Linked DNA regions of Prochlorococcus marinus CUG1417. The protein of the gene in region 2 binds, or shares a complex with, the protein of the main gene of each other region. Links are inferred from orthologs where the notes say so. Each region holds a gene or a part of one and is shown on either strand. Other genes may lie near its edges.

Region 1 (3,324 bases), on a different replicon or contig from region 2:
GCATTAAATATTCTCAGTGAAAAAGATTTTAAAGAACCTCTGAAAAGATTTACAAAACCCTTTGCGCCAGGAGAAGATAGATTTGAAGGTTTAGATATTGAATTAACTCCCAATGAACAAATAATCATTCCTGAATCCTTAGCGTGGTTAGACGCTTCAGTAAAAGAGAGAATGGAATGTGGGGATCATTGGGTAATATACGCTGAAGTACTACACGGTAATATACTAAACTCCGATAGTCTAACCGCAGTTCATCACCGTAAAACTGGTGCTAGCTATTAAATTTATTTATCTAATTTATGACTGAATCAAAAGATCTTATAATCATTACTGCTAGTTGTGGAAAAAATCTAGAACTTTCAGAAAAATTCCTTGAAAAAAGTATTGAACTTAAAATAAGTTCTGAGATACTAGATCTTACGACTCTTGATATTCCATTATTTAATCCAAGAATTCACAGCAAAGATAATATCCCAGTTGTAATAGAAGAATTAAAAAAAAAGCTTTTCACAATAGAAAAGTGGGTGATTTGTGCTCCTGAATATAATGGATCTATTCCTCCTATTCTCTCAAACTTCATAGCTTGGTTATCTATTTCAGGAGATGATTTTAGGAATTTATTTAATGGTCAACCAATTGCAATTGCTACATTCTCTGGTGGAATAGGTTTAGAGTTACTTACCTCATTACGTATTCAATTAGTACATTTGGGAAGTCAAGTATTAGGTAGACAACTTTTGTCCTCATATAGTAAACCTATAGATACAAAAACAATTGAAGATATTATTCAAAGACTTTTACAAATGAAAAAAATAAAAACATAAACATTTAAAACCTAATAAAATTTCATTCTTTTTTCATTCCAAACTTTCAAAATTTCTCTAGCCATAGGAAGCGCATGTACCGAACCTCCACCAGGAGTATTTTGTGCAAAAGCGACTACGAGCAATTCACTCTTTTCCGAAGGAGCAAAGCAAACGAACCAAGCGTGATCTAATCCGCCTTCACCATCTTCAGCAGTTCCTGTTTTACCTGATACTGGAGGTAAATTTGAAACTCCATAATTAATTGATACCCCTGTACCAGACTCTACTACTTTCCTTAGACCACTTTTTATCAAATGAATATTTTGAGGATCAATGTCAATTGGAGTACGTTTTTCATCTAAACGACTTTCTAAATCTTTTTTAGTCAAATGTGGAGTAACTAGGTAACCTCCATTGGCAATCGCTGCATATGCTTTAGCTATTTGAATTGGAGTAACTTGAACAACAAATTGTCCGATAGACATACTTGCAATATCTTCTGGAACCCAAGGAGTTCTTCCTGGCTGCCCCCATCCTCTACCTTCTTTAGCCCATTCACTACTAGCTACTAATCCTATATTTTCTTGTTCAGAAATTTCAATGCCAGATAAAGAATTAAAACCAAGCTTTCGTGAAACCTTGTGAATTTCATCAACTCCTACTCCGTAGCCTACTTGATAAAAAAATGTATTACTAGAAACTCTTAAAGCATCTTCGTAACCTATCAACCCAAAGCCTAAATCATTATGCTCTCTAAAACATTGACTCCCATAAGTTAAACATGGCTTTGTATCTAAAATGGTATCTCTAGGAAATTTTCCACTTTCCAAGCCGGCTAAAGCGGTTACAATTTTCCAAATACTTCCAGGATCATAAGCATTTAATGCTCTATTAAAAAGAGGTTTTTCTGGAGAATTAAATATCTTATTATATTCTTTTTCAGGCTTGAAATCCTTTGAAAAAAAATTTAAATCAAAGGTAGGCTTACTTGCCATCGCTCTTATTGCACCATCTCTGGGATCCATAACTATTATCGCGCCTGCTTTTTTATCTTTAAGAACTTCCTCAGCAACTAATTGCAAATTTATATCGATTGTTAATTCAACATCATTACCTTGAATTGGAGGTTTTATACCCAAGGATCTTTGAAATTTTCCTAATGAATTTACTTCAACCATTTCGCCACCCCATTCACCTCTTATAAAATCTTCGTAAACATATTCAATTCCTGTTCTTCCTATTAAGTCACTTAATTTATAACCCTTTTTAGATAAGAATTTATATTCTGATTCAGTAATTGGCTGGGTATAACCAATTACATGGGCAGCAAGGGATTTATAAGGATAATTTCTAATTAATTTGGTTGCTATTTCAAAACTAATTAAATTACCTTCATTTTCCTTAAATTTTATTAATTGATCTACATTTAAATCATCAAGAATAGTAACTAAAAGCTTTTGATTTTTTAGACCATCAGAATATTTTTTTTGAATTACATTACTATCAATGTTTAACAAGTTAGAAATACTTGATTTATGTTTTTCCCAATTACTTTTATTAACAGATTGAGGCTTTATTATTAAAGAATATTTAACTCTACTATCTGCTAAAACATAACCATTCTTATCTAGTATTCTTCCACGTATAGGCTGCGAAGCAATAAGTCTGATCCTATTTTCATCTGACATCTTCTTAAAAGATTCATAATTTAATAGTTGTAAAAAAATTAGCCTAAATAGAATCAATAAAAACGAAATAGAAGAAAAGATAAGTAAGACTAAAGGTTGTCTTTTAAATGAAATAAGTTTTTTATTAGGACTTGTTTTAATCAAAAATATAAAATTTATTTAAATATTATTTTTTCTAATAAAGCAATGGTTGATTTTATCTCTTTAAGTCTATTTATTAAATCTTTATATTCACTATCATCATTCTTCAGATTAAACTCATCATTTTCTATGCTGTTTGAATCAAAATTTTCACACATAAAAAATATACTTTTTTAAGTAATAAACTAATTAATATAATTCTAAATAAGAAATTTATTTTTTCAAAATTATATTAACTTTGATACTTAAACATATGAAAAACAAATTAATTTAATTGATCTATATTTTGTTCAAAGTAAGGATTGCAACTATTCTTTGATATCCCTAAAGACCATCCAATAAATGAAGAAATAAATAATGTGACGATTAACGGCAAAATGGCTTGTTGAGTATTTACGAGACTAAACCATTCCCTCCAGCTATTAAAAAATCTTTCTCTTTGAAATTTTCTTTTTTCATTTTCTAATAATCTCGCTTTTTTGGCGAACGATTTTGTTACCCACTTTTCGAAAGAGATCTTTTTTATGATAGCCATTTTTCTCTCGACTTCTAATAATTGTCCAGAACTTAGATAAGGATGAAATGTACTTATCAATTCAAGAGTTTTTAAAAACATCTCAACAGTTGCATCTTTTATGAGTTTTTGTTCATGGCTTAAATCAGCCCACTCTATTTCTGGATAAAAACGG
Region 2 (3,295 bases):
AAATTTCAGCTAAATTAATTTTTGCCAAGTTATTTAATGACGGGACTTCATTACTCACTAATTCTGCTGCATTAAAAATTAAACCAAACCTATCAATTTGTTCATTACATTCATTATCTATTTGAATTAAACGATTTTTCATTGATTCGTCCATCTTATATTTTTTTAAAGTAGAACTAATTAAGGTTCTTATTGTTGCCAAGGGCGTTCTTACTTCATGAGATATTGCACGTAACAATTTTGCTTCAGTTATTTGCAAATTTTTTTCATCGTTTTTTACAGAATTCTGAATATTATGATTGGGAGCAATATTTGCTAATTTTGCCGATAATAGGGGCCAAAATAATTTTTCAAATTGATTATTAATATTAAGATTACCTAAATTATTAATTGCATTACGAAATTTTGCTCCTTCCTCATAATTCTCTTGCTTTAATTTTGCGTGCATTAATTCAATTGAAAGTTTTAGGCTTTCTTCGTCACACTTCATTAATAAAATTTTCTTATCTTTTTCTCCTACAATTGATAATATGCATTGAAAATTTTGGGTTAGTATCATCAAAAAAGGTTCATAACCATCCTCTTGACTAAGATTTAAAACTTTATAATTACTAACTAAATCGAAATCTTTTTTTATTTTGTCTGAATTATTTACTGGCAAAAAAACTGCATTCTCATTTTGAAAATATGGAAACCCCTCAAGAGACCAAAGCCATCCATGAAATTGATTTAAAAATTTTTTATCATTAAAAGTTGGCAAAGGCGAGGCGACCCAAATACCCCCATTTTTATAATTCTGAGATAGAAAATCTTTTTGAATAACTTCTAAAGAAGCCCACCACATTCTTCTGGAAGTATCATTATCCACATATATTGTTTGAACTCCGTTAATCAAATTTTCTTGAATTTTTTTTATAGTTATTTTTGAATTCATCAACTTCTTAATGATCTAGAGCGTTTCAATACAGATAAAACAAATCCAATAGATATAAAATTAGTCACCAATGACGTTCGACCATAGCTCATAAAAGGAAGAGGAATCCCAGTAACTGGTCCTAATCCAATAGTCATAAATAAGTTAATAATTATTTGAAATAAAAAAGTTGAGGCTATTCCAATAACAATTAAAGATTCAAAGTTAGACCTAGCAATTGTTGCAGTATTAATGAGTTTTTTAATCAAAAGAAAAAACAAAAATAAAACTATTATGCACCCCACAAAACCCAATTCTTCGCCTAAGGCACTAAATATAAAATCAGTATGTTGTTCAGGTATAAATTGCAAATTAGTCAGCTTACCTTGTAGCAAACCATTCCCAAATAATCCTCCAGAACCAATTGCAATTTGACTCTGTATCAAATGATATCCACCACCTAATGGATCTCTATTTGGATCTAAAAATAAAACTAATCTATCTTTTTGATATTCTTTTAAGCCATATTGCCACAAAATTGGTGTCAATTTTGCTACTAAAAAATGAAATGAAATGGCGAGAGCAGAAAAAATAATTTTCTTTTTCGAAGATCTATAAGCAAGATATCCCATAACAGGAATCCAAAGAATAAGAAGATTTGGAAAGGTTAAATATAATATAGAGGTGATAATACAAAACACTAATATCAAAATCCACTCTATGGGCATTTGCGACCAATAGAGCATCACACCTGTCAAAACAAGTAAAACTAAAGAGGTACCTAGGTCCGGTTGAAAAAAAATTAATAGCCAAGGAATAACCATTACTAATAAAGGCAATACTAAATCTCTTATTGTTAAAATTATTTTTTTGTCGAGTACTAAAGCAAGAGTTAATATAGTACTTAGTTTAGCTACTTCTGACGGCTGAAAAGAAAAAATTCCCAAGTTTAGCCATCTTTGAGCTCCAGAAACTGAGATCCCAAAAAAATAAATTAGTAATAATGATATTAAAGTACAAAAATAAAATGGAACTAAATACTTTCTAAGTCTCTCTAAAGGTATATAAGAAATAAAAAATGCTAAAAAATAACCTAAAAAACCAGTAAAGATATGGCCTAAATAATTAGATACTAAAAAATCACCCTGAATACTTTTTATTAGTAAACCGGAAATAACAACTAAAAAAAGGGGGATTAATAGTAGTGGAGAAAATAAAAAACCTCTAATGTATTTGTCTTTTTTTGGTAAAAATCCTCTCTTATTTAATACAAAGATTCTCCTAAACATCAATTATCTATAAACAAATTGATTCTTAATTAATTTAGCTAAGTTACCAAATGCAATAGAACTTTCTTTATTGGGCTGGCTTATTGAGATTGGTACACCTTTATTACTTTCATCAACGAGAGGGATTTCAATAGGAATTTGGGCTAATAAAGGTAAATCATTTTCTTTAGCTAAGGTTAATCCTCCACCTTTACCAAAAATTTCATATTTTTTACTAGGCATATCTGGCGGAATAAATACTGACATATTTTCTACAATTCCCAATAAAGGTACTCCAAGTTGTTTAAACATTGCCAATCCCCTCCTTGCATCTTGCAAAGATACTTGTTGCGGAGTAGTAACGACAATAGCTCCAGAAATAGGAACAGATTGTGAAAGGGAAATTTGAGCATCTCCTGTTCCAGGTGGCAAGTCAATCACCAAAAAATCAAGAGGATTCCATTGAACTTGGTAAAGGAATTGACGGATAATACTGTTTAGCATTGGTCCTCTCCATATCACTGGTTGTCCTTCTTCTATAAGAAAACCCATTGATACCAAAGAAATTCCATATTTATTAATAGGTATTAACCTTTGGTCAGTACCACTACCTTCTGTAACCTTTGGATTTTGTTCAGCAACACCCATCATTGAAGGAGTATTAGGTCCATATATATCGGCATCCAGCAAACCAGTTTTAGCGCCTAATTTAGCTAGAGAACAAGCGAGATTAACTGCAATGGTACTTTTACCAACTCCACCTTTACCACTGCTAACAGCTATGATATGTTGAATACCATCAATCTTCTGCAACTCAGGCGCATTACTTTGATTTTGAGGTTCTGTTTTTCGAGGATTATTATCTATCTCTATTTGAACATCATCAATATCTTTAAAATCAAGTAGTACTTTTCTAACCTCTTGTACAATCCTATCTCTCTGAGAATTTGCAAATGATGGTAATGATAGTGTTACGATAACTCTTGGTATTGTTACTCTTACATTTTTAATCCAAGCTAATTCAATTACATTTTTCTGTGATCCAGCATCTAGAACTTTTTGTAAAGCAAAACTCGCATCTTCTATTGTCGTCATTAAATTTTTAAATATTTTG

The links.
Region 1: the proteins of rodA (region 2) and mrdA are in contact, whole or in part, in a crystal structure (PDB 6PL5), measured with the Thermus thermophilus proteins. The link is inferred for Prochlorococcus marinus CUG1417 from one-to-one orthologs. Residues at the interface, in WP_223903423.1 of Thermus thermophilus: Phe161, Val165, Phe168, Val169, Leu172, Pro198, Tyr199, Glu202, Tyr211, Arg212, Asp213, Gln220, Val221, Gln223, Ser224, Ile226, Ala227, Ile228, Gly229, Ser230, Gly266, Phe267, Val270, Leu274, Tyr277, Gly278, Leu281, Phe285, Leu289, Arg297; in WP_223903432.1 of Thermus thermophilus: Arg4, Ile5, His6, Leu8, Ala9, Phe12, Ala15, Leu16, Leu19, Gly20, Arg22, Ala23, Trp24, Leu26, Gln27, Val28, Tyr31, Tyr34, Leu36, Leu43, Thr45, Asp47, Lys156, Gln157, Gly158, Ser160, Val184, Leu201, Glu202.

The regions. Positions count from the first base shown.
Region 1 is NZ_JAAORN010000001.1:37,401-40,724, reverse strand. The notes cover bases 238-3,228. They hold mrdA (penicillin-binding protein 2), read right to left. Parts: upstream 2,639-3,228; coding sequence 836-2,638; downstream 238-835. Other genes in these bases: HA140_RS00190 (hypothetical protein), read right to left, coding at 2,901-3,228; HA140_RS00195 (hypothetical protein), read right to left, coding at 2,650-2,793; HA140_RS00205 (NAD(P)H-dependent oxidoreductase), read left to right, coding at 300-824; HA140_RS00210 (diflavin flavoprotein), read left to right, coding at 238-282. In the rest of the region: more of HA140_RS00210, read left to right, coding at 1-237; more of HA140_RS00190, read right to left, coding at 3,229-3,324. UniProt on the Escherichia coli protein: Catalyzes cross-linking of the peptidoglycan cell wall. Responsible for the determination of the rod shape of the cell. Is probably required for lateral peptidoglycan synthesis and maintenance of the correct diameter during lateral and centripetal growth.
Region 2 is NZ_JAAORN010000002.1:463,333-466,627, forward strand. The notes cover bases 69-3,030. They hold rodA (rod shape-determining protein RodA), read right to left. Parts: upstream 2,203-3,030; coding sequence 934-2,202; downstream 69-933. Other genes in these bases: HA140_RS08645 (sensor histidine kinase), read right to left, coding at 69-934; HA140_RS08655 (Mrp/NBP35 family ATP-binding protein), read right to left, coding at 2,206-3,030. In the rest of the region: more of HA140_RS08645, read right to left, coding at 1-68; more of HA140_RS08655, read right to left, coding at 3,031-3,276. UniProt on the Escherichia coli protein: Peptidoglycan polymerase that is essential for cell wall elongation. Also required for the maintenance of the rod cell shape. Functions probably in conjunction with the penicillin-binding protein 2 (mrdA).